3 regions of the Aminobacter sp. NyZ550 genome follow, and region 2 is predicted to be linked to each of the others. Evidence: riboswitches for the same ligand, from Rfam matches in the RefSeq annotation. Region 2 holds a riboswitch; each other region holds the start of a gene.
What was found. A riboswitch is a leader RNA that binds a small molecule or an ion and turns the genes downstream of it on or off. The one in region 2 is predicted to bind cobalamin.

Region 1: linked by a shared signal. The riboswitch ahead of N7E70_RS00935 (aromatic ring-hydroxylating oxygenase subunit alpha) and the one ahead of N7E70_RS26485 ((2Fe-2S) ferredoxin domain-containing protein) in region 2 are both predicted to bind cobalamin.
Region 3: linked by a shared signal. The riboswitch ahead of N7E70_RS00960 (ribonucleoside-diphosphate reductase subunit alpha) and the one ahead of N7E70_RS26485 ((2Fe-2S) ferredoxin domain-containing protein) in region 2 are both predicted to bind cobalamin.

Annotation. Positions count from the first base shown of each region.
Region 1 is NZ_CP114190.1:184,104-188,148, reverse strand. It holds gene metH (methionine synthase) at 1-798, shown strand, start outside; cobalamin riboswitch at 886-1,092, shown strand; gene N7E70_RS00935 (aromatic ring-hydroxylating oxygenase subunit alpha) at 1,211-2,458, shown strand; gene N7E70_RS00930 (hybrid-cluster NAD(P)-dependent oxidoreductase) at 2,481-3,578, shown strand; gene N7E70_RS00925 (iron ABC transporter ATP-binding protein) at 3,628-4,045, opposite strand, start outside.
Region 2 is NZ_CP114190.1:5,337,413-5,341,457, forward strand. It holds gene N7E70_RS26470 (hypothetical protein) at 1-90, opposite strand, end outside; gene N7E70_RS26475 (cupin domain-containing protein) at 300-656, opposite strand; gene N7E70_RS26480 (hypothetical protein) at 824-1,168, shown strand; cobalamin riboswitch at 2,066-2,258, shown strand; gene N7E70_RS26485 ((2Fe-2S) ferredoxin domain-containing protein) at 2,374-3,153, shown strand; gene N7E70_RS26490 (hypothetical protein) at 3,450-3,842, shown strand.
Region 3 is NZ_CP114190.1:194,453-198,497, reverse strand. It holds gene N7E70_RS00965 (peptidase domain-containing ABC transporter) at 47-1,807, shown strand; cobalamin riboswitch at 1,882-2,093, shown strand; gene N7E70_RS00960 (ribonucleoside-diphosphate reductase subunit alpha) at 2,204-4,045, shown strand, end outside.

The DNA of each region.
Region 1 (4,045 bases), 350 kb from region 2:
GCCGCGGCGCGCCAGCTATTCGACGACGCGCAGGCGATGCTGCGCAAGATCATCGACGAGAAGTGGTTCGCGCCCAAGGCCGTCATCGGCTTCTGGCCGGCCAATTCGGTCGGCGACGACGTCAGGCTGTTCACCGACGAGGCACGCAGCGAGGAGCTTGCCACCTTCTTCACCCTGCGCCAGCAGCTGACCAAGCGCGACGGCAAGGCCAATGTCGCACTGGCCGACTTCATCGCTCCCGCCGACGGCGGCAAGCCGGATTATCTCGGCGGCTTCGTGGTCACTGCAGGCATCGAGGAAGTGGCGATCGCCGAGCGCTTCGAACGCGCCAATGACGACTACTCCTCGATCATGGTCAAGGCGCTGGCCGACCGTTTCGCAGAGGCCTTCGCTGAACGCATGCACGAGAAGGTGCGCAAGGAGTTCTGGGGCTACGCGCCTGATGAAGACCTCGCGCCCGACGACCTGATCGGCGAGCCCTATCGCGGCATCCGTCCGGCGCCGGGCTATCCCGCCCAGCCCGACCACACCGAAAAGGTGACCTTGTTCCGCCTGCTCGATGCCGAGAAAACCGCCGGCGTCAGCCTCACCGAAAGCATGGCGATGTGGCCGGGCTCGTCGGTCTCCGGCATCTATCTCGCCCACCCCGAGAGTTATTATTTCGGCGTCGCCAAGGTCGAGCGCGACCAGGTCGAGGATTATGCGCGGCGCAAGGGCATGACCGTCGCCGAGGTCGAGCGCTGGCTCGGGCCGATCCTCAACTATGTGCCGGCATCGTTCGCCGAAGCGGCCGAATAGCAACACGATGACATCACATGGGCTCTGTCGCCTTTGCGCTGAGCCCATGTCGTTTTCATGCTCGTGCCCGGCCACCAATCCGTGGTCTGATCCGGTCATGTTCAAGGTGCTGCTTCGAGTGTGAGACGAAGCGGAGAATTGGGAAGCCGGTGAGAAGCCGGCGCTGCCCCCGCAACGGTGGCGGAGTTATTGTTTCGACGGGAGACCACTGGGCAAGCCGGCCTGGGAAGGTGTCGAGACAGTCCGAAAGGACAGCTCCGAAGCCCGGAAACCAGCCTTGAACCTGACAGAACTCGACTGATCGCGGTGGGCGGTCAAGAGGCGGATCGTTGCTGCACGGACCTCTGCGTCCGCCGGCTGGCGTTCTTCCCAAATCAAGCCACCCGTTCAGTCCTTGGTGCGAGGACAGGACATGGATGCGAAGAACGAAATGCTGAAGCTGCTGCGCGGACGCCGCGACGGATTCAGCCTGGCACAGCCCTTTTACACCGACCCGGATTTCTATCGGCTCGACCTTGAGCTGATCTGGTACCGCGACTGGCTGTTTGTCGGCCATGACTGCGAACTGGCCAAGCCGGGCAGCTTCTTCACCGTCCAGGTCGGCGACTATCCCGTCGTGCTCGTCCGCGACCAGAAGGGTGAGCTGCGCGCCTTCCACAATTCCTGTCGCCACCGCGGCAGCCGCGTCTGCACGACAGAAAAGGGCACCGCGGCAAAGCTCGTCTGCCCCTATCACCAGTGGACCTACGAACTCGACGGCCGCCTGCTGTTCGCGCGCCAGATGGCGGAAGGCTTCGACAAGAGCCAGTTCGGCCTGAAGCCGGTCGCCTGCGAATCCGTCGGCGGCTACATCTTCATCTGCCTCGCCGACGAGCCCGCCGACTTCGCGCCGTTGCGGGCCATGGTCGAGCCGTACCTGCTGCCGCACCGGCTGCGCGAAGCCAAGGTCGCCTTCGAAAGCACAATCGTCGAGGAGGGAAACTGGAAGCTGGTCTGGGAAAACAACCGCGAGTGTTACCACTGCGCCGGCAATCACCCTGAGCTGTGCAAGACCTTTCCCGAGGCGCCGAACGTTACCGGCGTCAATGGCGCCGAAAGCGATCCCGAAATGCTGGCGCACTGGGCAAAGTGCGAGGCGGTGGGGTTGCCGAGCAAGTTCCGCATCGATGCCGGCGGCCAGTACAGGGCGACACGCGCGCCACTGCTGCGTGACGCGGTGAGCTACACCATGTCGGGCAAGCGCGCAGTGCGGAAAAACCTCTCCGACAGCGTCTCGGCCGACAGGATCGGCACGCTGCTGCTCTATCATTATCCGACAACCTGGAACCATGTGCTCGGCGACCATGCCGTCACCTTCCGCGTGCTGCCGATCAGCGCCACGGAAACGGCCGTCACCACCAAATGGCTGGTTCACAAGGATGCCGTCGAAGGCGTCGACTACGACCTGGCCGAACTGACCCATGTCTGGACCGAGACCAACGACCAGGACCGCCGCATCGTCGAGGAAAATGCCTTCGGCATCAAATCGCCGGCCTACGAGCCCGGGCCTTATTCGGAGGAACACGAGGGCGGCGTCATGCAGTTCATCGAATGGTACGTCGGCTTCATCGAACCGCGGCTGGCCGACGGCGGCAAGCCGGTCCTGCGCAACGTCGCCTGACCGGGAGAAGGGCATGAACGCGATGACCGAGCTTGGCCTTTACCGCAACCTCGACGAAATGGCGCCCTGGAACGACCGGCTCCAGGTGCTGGAGGTCATCGGCGTCACTGACGAGGCGCCCGACGTTAGGACCTTCACCTTCCGCTCCGACAACCAGACCTGGTTCCGCTACAAGCCGGGCCAGTTCGTGACGCTCGAACTGCCGGCCGAACCAGCACCCGTCATGCGCACCTACACCCTGTCGTCCAGCCCGTCGCGGCCGTTCTCCATCGCCGTCACCGTCAAGGCGCAGGCGGGCAGCGTCGGCACACGCTGGATGTTCGACCATCTGAAGCCGGGCGTCCGCATCAAGGCCTATGGCCCTTCAGGCGACTTCTCGCTGCACCAGCATCCGGCCGCCAAATATCTGTTCGTCTCGGCCGGGTCCGGCATCACGCCGATGATGTCGATGCTGCGCTGGCTAAACGACTGCGCGCCGTGGACGGACGTTGCCTTCGTCAACTGCGCGCGCCGTCCGGAAGAAATCATCTTCCGGAAGGAGCTCGAACTGCTGGGCGCACACATGCCCGGACTGTCGCTCGGTTTCATGATCGAGGAGCGGTCGAGCCGCGAAGGCTGGTTCGGCCATATGGGCCGCATCGATGCGGTGCGACTGCCGTTGCTGTCGCCCGACTTCCGCGAGCGTGAGGTGTTCTGCTGCGGCCCAGATCCCTTCATGCGCGCCGTGCGCGGCATGCTCGAGTCTTCCGGCTTCGACATGTCCCGCTACCATCAGGAAAGCTTTGCCGCACCTGCCGTCGAGGAGGTCCCCGCGCCGTTCTCGACGCCGGGCGGGGACAGCGAGACTGTGCCGGATGCCGTCCTGCCGGTTCGTTTCGCGTTGTCTGATGTCGACGCCGACTGCCTCTCCGGCCAGACCGTGCTGCAGACGGCGCGTGCTTCGGGCGTGCGTATTCCGGCGGCCTGCGAGTTCGGCCTATGCGGCACCTGCAAGGTCAGGAAGCTCTCCGGCGAGGTCGAGATGAGCCACAATGGCGGCATCCTCGACCATGAGATCGACGATGGCTTCATCCTTGCCTGCTGCTCGAAGCCGCTGTCGGCGATCGAGGTCGAGGCGTAGCGCAAGTCAGGAAAACCGTGCAGCGGTTTCCGTCCGGAGTTGGGAAAAGTCAGCGGTGGTGCAGCACCAGCGGCGCGCCGCCGACGTCGATGACGTCCATGCCGTAGCCGAAGACGCGGGCCAGCATGTCGGGCTGAAGTACCTCGGCCGGCGATCCGTCGGCGACGACGCCCCCCGATTTCATTGCAACGATCCGGTCGGCATAGACGGCGGCGTGATTGATGTCGTGCAGCACGACGATGACGGTGCGTTTGTCGTTGTCGGCGGCCGCGCGCAGGTCACGCATCAACTGGCGGGCAAACAGCATGTCGAGATTGTTCAGCGGTTCGTCCAGCAGCATGTAGTCGGTGCCCTGGCAGAAGGCCATGGCGACCATGGCGCGCTGGCGCTGGCCGCCCGACAGATTGTCGAGGAAGCGGTCGGCGAGATCCATCAGGCCGAACTGCTGCAATGCCGTCTCGATCAGC
Region 2 (4,045 bases):
GATGGTGATGTTGTGGTGGTCGCGCAGCGAGCGATAGTCCTGGCCGCAAAGCTTGGAAAAATGCTCATTCTCGGCCGGGGAACGCAACATGCGCGATGCATCTCGCGTTGTTTGATCATTCAAAGCTGCACCAGCCTTTTCCCAAGGAAATTAAGCCAGCAAGGCATCACCGGTGCGCCTGGTTCCGCTCACTGTCGGAACCAGGTCGAATCAATCAGGCGTTCGCCCGCGTGCACGAGCCGGCCGGCAGCCTTCTTCGACAGCCGATGGAGATATCCCCGCCGGTTGCGCGGTGTTTCCTACGATCCCAGCGTAACGACGAAGTGCTTCGTCACCGGCTCGATGATCTTCCAGGTGCCCCTGAAATCCGCTTCCACGACGAACGCGTCGCCCGGCCCAACCTCGACGGGCGCGCCGCCATCCGGCGTGATGATGATGCGACCCGAGATCATGTGGACGAACTCGTAGTCGGTGTAGCTGGCGTGGTAGGTGCCTGGCGTGGCCTGCCACGTTCCCGACAGCACCTTGCCATCCCCGGTCGTATGCTGGACGGCCGTTTTCATCGTCGGCTTTCCGTCGACCACCACCCATCCCGGTAGGTCGTTGGAATCTGCACCTTCCGGCTGGCCAAATTTGAGGATTGTTTTGTTCGCCATGGCATTCTCCTCCCTTAAGACACCCCTGCATAGCCGACGCCCTCAATTCAGGCAACTTTGTTTCCTTATGATAAAGAGGCATATTCCTATGTTGGTGTTCTTCCGCCGCCCCTTGCGGAATCAGCCCTGTCTGTGTTGATGGACGGATGTTTAGCAAGGACTCATAGATGAAGGCCAGACTGCTCGCTGCGGTGACGATGCTCGCAGTTGCCGGCTGTGCATCCCAGCCCGCCGACTATGCCACCACACTCTCTGCCAAGGATTCCAAATGGCGGTCAGCGGACTGCACGAAAGCTCGAGCTGAGGCGGCGAACTACGCAGCGCAAGAGAAAGAAACCCTGAGCGTATCGGCAGGGCTGCTGCTTGGCCCATACGGGCTCGGCATCGCCATGGCCGGCAAGGAGCATCGCGCCAAGATGCGCAAGAAATTCGCCCGGGACATGCATCTGAAATGCTCGAGCAAGCCCCTTCCTGCCAGCCTGGCGAGCAGCGCGGACACCGCGAAGCGGTAACTTCGGTCCTCACTGCCAACGGCGCGCATGTGCGGCAAGCTCGTCGCGCGCCTGCTCCAACGCCTTCGGCGAAGCGTTCGCCCACGCGGTGAGCCGCCGCCGCGCACATCATCGACACCTCCGATCCTCGCCTGTGGCTGTCGCGATTGCATGCCGGGCCACATTGGTGGGGTGCCCACGAAAACAGGCCAAAGCTGCTCTGCAATCATTCTGGCGACCCGCCTGGTGGCCGTTCCCAGCGTCTTCACGTTGGCGGTAACTCACGACACTCGCCGGTGTCCTGGCAACGCACCGGTGGACGGCCGCTCAGATTGCCCTGAACGGGCTCGACGCCGCTTGCGATCCAGCCGCTCTACACGAGAAGTTGAACGACCGCGCCGTCCGCTCGCTGGCGTTGGTTGACCTTACGTTAGGAACCTCTAAACGACCTACAGGCTCACCTCGTCCTTACCCCACCTTGGACCACCCGAGCTTAGCGCCCGCCCTGCCCCCCCCCAATCAATGGGCGGGCGCGTCCCCTCGCACATCCGATGTCGCGCAGACAAGCTTATCAGCCGCGGACGCCTTCACATCGCAACTGCGAGCTTCCCGCTTCATATCGACGCCGGTTGCCGATTTTCATGTCGATATGCCTCGGGCAGGCGCCGTTCGCCTTGTGCGGTTTGCACAGAAGGCAGCCGGCCCTGGCATTCCTGGGCTTATTCCGCTTGGGGTGCATGTCCATCTCCGGTCTCTACCAATGCGCCCCGATGGCGCACGGTCATGATCGGAAGGGCTGCTTGGCAATCGTCGTCCATCGCTGGACCATGTCCAGCAACGCCAAGCGATCGCAAGGCAGCGCATTGCTGGCCTAGGTACGTGTCCATCGACAACCCTTGACTTGCGTCTGCCCGCATATAGCTTGCCGCGCGGTTATGGTTCTTCTGCTTTCGGGCGGAAGCTAAGAGGGAATTCGGTGCGAAACCGAAGCTGCCCCGCAACTGTAAGCGGTGAGCCGCATTGCCGATTGTGTCACTGGCCGACGGCCGGGAAGGCAGGCAATGAGCCGAGACCCGCGAGCCAGGAGACCTGCCTGACCGAGTGATGTTCCGTGGGCGGGGTGTACCACCGGAGCGCAGGTTCGTGCAGGCGGCGCTATCGGCCATCGCCTTCCACCAACATGCGTTGCGACAATCCCGACCGCAGTCAGGCCAGGGATCGATCGTTTGCACAATACAGAAGTTGAGACCGCGCAGTCCCAGGCCAGACGTGCCATCGTGCTCGTCGCCAAGTCGGCCTTTGCTGCCGCGCCCTACAGGCAGATGCAGCAGCTCTGTGATCTCGCCGCGGCGTTGCCCGGCGTCGATCACACCAGCTTCGGCTTCACCGAACAAGGCACGCCGTCGCTGCGCGAGGCGCTTGCGGCACTTCGCCAGCAGGATTTCTCCGATATCCTCATCCTGCCGCTTATGCTGCCGATCGAGCCCAGCTTCAATGCCTGGCTCACCAAGTCGCTGCGCCGGTGGCAGACCGAGGACGCGGCACCTTGGCCGACGGTGCGCATCGCGCGGGGCCTCGCCGAAAGCCCGCTGCTGGCTGCAATGATGGCCGACCTCGTCACCGGTGCCGACGCGACGCCGCCCATCCCGCCGCTCGACAGGCTGGCGCCAGAGGGCTCGCTCGTGCCGGCGCAGAAACGCCGCGTGCTGGTCTGCCAGGGCGGCCCGTGCAATGCCGCCGGCGCGGACCTGATCTGGGGCCACCTGCGCAACCAGCAGGACCGCCAGAAGCTGCGCGTGACCGGCGACGGCACGATGAGCGCCAAATCGACCTGCCTTGGCCCCTGTAACCTGGCACCGGTGCTGCAGGTCTTTCCCGAAGGCACCTATTACGGCGGGGTCACCGAGGCCGCCGTCGACCGCATAGTCACCGAACATCTGCTCGGCGGCGCGGTGGTCGACGACTTTGCCTATCACCCCACCGGCCGCAAGCAGGTGCTGCGGTGAAGGCCCATTGAAAACAAGGGGGATCGTGTCGTTCCGCCACCACCTGCTTTTTGCCCCTGCCTTTTATCGGCCTGGACAGCGACATGCTGTTCTGCCGTGAACCTGATCTGGCACTGGAAGTTGCTGCGGCCGCCCTTCGGCTCCGTCGACGTCAAGGGCATGCGCACATATGGCCGCGACGACCGATCCTCGGGACGGTTATTGGCAGGCGCCGTCCCGGACCTTGGGCGTCAACTACGACCTGGTGCCAATGATCGAGACCACCGTCGACAAGGCTGGGGTCAAAGCGAGCTACGATGGCGGCCTCGTCGTGGTTCGGCGAGAAGACCGTATCCTCGGCTACTCGGCTATTTCGAGCGTTCGGTGGCAGCAAAGCTCGCGCCCAATGTCAGCCATCGTGTCGAGGCGGGCCACGGCGCGTTTCCGCCCGGGGAAGCGAGCTGTGGGACAGTTCGCAGGCCTGCCTGTCGCTGGCCATACCGGGCAGCGGCCTGACGATGCGCACCTTGTCGGCACCGCACAACTTTCCGCACCACCTGTTCGACCCGATTCCGGCCGAACAGCAACGCTTGCCGTTGTCGATCGTCAACTATCACGACGTCTTTACCAGGCACGGCGCGCAATCCGCTGCTCAACGTAACGGCGGATGTTCCCGCCGATATCCGCCACTGGCTGGAAGCCAAGGCTGAAACGCGCAGCAGCGGCAGCGGCGCCTGGGGTCGTCGGGCACAGGTCCGATGGGCTGACACAGCCTGTTGCGATCCACGTCAATCCATCGATCTAATTGACCCAAGGGAAACATCAGCGACTATTGCGCAGGGCTAGATCAGTTCAGTGGGCGGTGGCAGTCATGGCAATTCAAGTATCCTATTCGCGGCGTGATGTCCGCGAA
Region 3 (4,045 bases), 360 kb from region 2:
GACCTAGCGAACCCGTCCCTGTTGTTCGAGCGGCGTCGGGTAGGCAATGAAATTTCGAGAGAAACTGAACGCCTTGCGCAAGATACCGCTCGGCGATTGGCGGATACTGATGCGGATCATGGGCATCTACCGCCGTAAGTTTTTTCTTGCCATTGCACTTTCGCTAGCCGGAATCGTGCTCTCGGTGACGGTTCCGATCCTTTCGCAGAAGATCGTCGACAGCGTCATGGTCGGCAAGGACGGTTGGGCAGCGACCCAGTTCGCCGCCATCGCCATCGTGGCGGCGGTTATCAGGCACATGACCTCACGCTGGCACAACTCGCTGATCAACGACGTGGACGCAAGGTTCACCGCCCGGCTGTCGAGACGCATCTACTTCCGCCTCATGCGCATCCCCTATGAGAGTTCGGCATCCGCAGGCGGAAGCACGATCAACCTCCTCAACGAATCCCAGCGTGTCGCCACCTTCATGCTGAGCGCTGCGCCGAATTTCTTCCTCACCATGTTGGGTGCTGCCGTCTCGTTCGCCGTGGCGCTGTACTACGACTATCTCATCTGCCTGCTGGCCTTTGTCGTTGCCCTGATCTTCGCCGCCTTTGCCCGCAAGACCAATGCCCAGCTGGGCGAGGCGAGCCGCAGCTCGTTCCGCCTCAACGGCGCTCTGCAGGGGGCGGCCGCTGAAACGGTAGGCAACATCCGCGGCATCAAGTCGAATGCGGTTGAGCGCTTCTTCATCGGGCGCTGGTCCGCGAAGTCGGCCGAAGCCATCAAGGCGCGCTGGCACATACTCGACCTCTCGCACTCCTATTCGTTCACGCTTGGCCTGCTGAGCGAGATCCTGACGCTGCTCGTCGTCCTCGTCGGCTGCTGGCGCATCCTGCGCGGCGATCTCACGATCGGTGGCCTGCTTGCGCTGCAGCTGCTCGTCACCCGAGCGACCATGCCGATGCTGACCAGTGCCGGCATCCTGATCCAGTTCCATTCGGTGAGCGCCACCGTCTCGGCCCTCGCGGCTTTCCTCAAGCGCCAGCCGGAGCGCGCCATCGTTGCCCCGGCGCTGCGTGCTGCTGATTTCGGCCCGATCACGGTCGAGGATCTGACCTTCCGCTATCCCGAGGCGACGGCTGCGGCACTCAACGGTGTCAGCCTGGTGCTGCCGGCGACGGGCGTCGTGGCGATCGTCGGCCGCAATGGCTCCGGCAAGTCCAGCCTGCTGCGCGTGCTTTTGGGACTGGAGCGCGATCATGCCGGCAAGGTGGCAATCGGCGGCATCGACGTCCGCGCCTACAATCCGCGCTGGCTGCGCGGCCGCATCGGTGTTGTCGACCAGGAGACGTCGCTGTTTTCGGGTACCATCCGCGAGAACCTTCAGGCGTCGCTGCCGCGCCCGCTTCGCGACGACGAGATCGACAAGGCGCTGGCGTTTTCCTCCGCCGACAAGTTCACCGCCGGCCTGCCCAAAGGCATCGACACCGAACTGGTGCAGGCAGGGCAGAACCTCTCCGGCGACCAGCGCCAGCGCCTGGCGATTTCGCGCGCCGTGCTGCGCGATCCGCACATCGCCGTTTTCGACGAACCTACTTCGGCGCTCGACGCCGAATCGGCGATGGCGCTCGAGCGTGAGCTGCTGGCCTTCGGCCGCGACCGCCTCGTCATCATCGTCACGCACCATCTGTTCTCGGCGCGTTCGGCCGACATGATCGTCGTGCTCGACGACGGCAGAATCGTCGGCACGGGCAGCCATGAGGCTCTGAATGCCGAATGCCCGGTCTATCAGGCGCTGTGGCGCGACTACGTCAGGGATTGATCGGCCGCCGGCGTTGATCGGTCGATGAGGTGGAAATGATTCTTCCACCTGTTGACACGACACCGGGCAGTCATACTACATGTAGACATCGTGGTCTTCCGAGTTGATTCCAGCTCGGGAGCTAAGAGGGAAGCCGGTGCGCGATTTCGCAATGCCGGCGCTGCCCCCGCAACTGTAAGCAGTGAGTTGCTGTCGCGTAGTGCCACTGGCGCCAATGGGCGCTGGGAAGGCCAGACAGCGGCAATGACCTGCGAGCCAGGAGACCTGCCGCGATCGAGTCTGAACGTCCACGGGCGGGGTGTCCGGTGGTGCGCTTGCGTTCCGCCGGCTTGCGCCGGCTGAAATCCGTCATGCGTCCGCCCAAGGCCCTTCGCCCCCAAACCATCGGGGAAGATGATGCCGGCGACCTCCACACTTCAATCCAGCGGAACCGACAGCGTTCCGTCCGCTCTCAGCCAGGGTTCCAAGACCGCGTCCGAACCTGGCTACCGTGTCATCCGGCGCAACGGCGCGGTGACGCCGTTCGACGCGACCAAGATCACTATGGCGCTGACCAAGGCATTTCTCGCCACCGAGGGTTCGGTGGCCGCCGGTTCGCGCCGCGTCCACGACGTCGTCGAGGAACTGGCCGGCCAGGTGTTCGCCGCGCTGACCAGGCGGGCAGATAGCGGCCGCACCTTCCATATCGAGGAAATCCAGGACCAGGTCGAACTGGCGCTGATGCGCTCCGAGCATCACAAGGTCGCCCGCGCCTATGTGCTCTACCGCGAGGAACGTGCCCGCGAACGCGCTGCCGCCAAGGTCACGTCGGTCGAGGTCGCCGCACCGCCGCTCCAGGTCAAGGCCGATGACGGCAGCCTGGCACCGCTGAACGAGACGCGACTGGCACGCATTGTCGACGAGGCCTGCAGCGGGCTCGAGGCCGTCTCAGCGGATGCGATCCTGGCCGAGACAAGGCGCAATCTCTATGACGGCATCACCGTCGACGAGCTTTCGCTGGCGCCGATCCTGGCCGCCCGTACGCTTGTCGAAACCGAACCGAACTACGCCTTCGTCAGCGCCCGGTTGTTGCTAGACCGGTTGCGGCGCGAGGCACTGAGCTTCGTCTCGGCCAGGTCTGAGCAGGCCACCCAGGCCGAAATGACCGAGCGCTATGCCACCTATTTCCCCGCCTTCGTCGCCACCGGCATCAAGGCCGAATTGATCGACCCCGAACTTGGCCGTTTCGACCTTGCCAGGCTCAGTGCCGCGCTGAAGCCCGAGCGCGACCTGCAGTTCCAGTATCTGGGTCTGCAGACGCTCTATGACCGCTATTTCCTGCACAGCAAAGACAAGCGTTTCGAACTGCCGCAGGCCTTTTTCATGCGCGTGGCGATGGGCCTGGCAGGCCGCGAGATCGACCGCGAGAGCCGCGCCATCGAGTTCTATGATCTTTTGTCGTCCTTCGATTTCATGGCCTCGACGCCAACGCTGTTCAACTCCGGCACGCTGCGCCCGCAATTGTCGTCCTGTTTCCTCACCACTGTCGCCGACGATCTCGACGGCATCTTCAAGGCGGTGAAGGACAATGCGTTGTTGGCCAAATATTCCGGCGGGCTCGGCAATGACTGGACCTCGGTGCGCGGCCTCGGCGCCCACATCAAGGGCACCAATGGCGAGAGCCAGGGCGTGGTGCCGTTCCTCAAGGTGGCCAACGACACGGCGATCGCCGTCAACCAGGGCGGCAAGCGCAAGGGTGCGGTCTGCGCCTATCTCGAGACTTGGCACGTCGATATCGAGGAGTTCCTCGACCTCCGGAAGAACACCGGCGACGACCGCCGCCGCACCCACGACATGAACACCGCCAACTGGGTGCCGGACCTGTTCATGGAACGCGTCGAGGCCGATGGCGAATGGACGCTGTTTTCGCCTGATGAGACGCCCGACCTGCACGACCTCTACGGCACGGCGTTCAAGGCGGCCTACGAGGCCTACGAAGCCAAGGCTTCGGCGGGCGGGATCAAGGTGTTCCGCACGGTCAGGGCGCTGGACCTCTGGCGCAAGATGCTGACCATGCTGTTCGAAACAGGCCATCCCTGGATCACCTTCAAGGACCCATGCAACATCCGCTCGCCGCAGGGCCATATCGGCGTCGTCCACTCGTCGAACCTGTGCACCGAGATCACCCTCAACACTTCGAAGGACGAGGTCGCCGTCTGCAATCTCGGTTCGGTCAATCTTGCCAATCATATCGCAGCC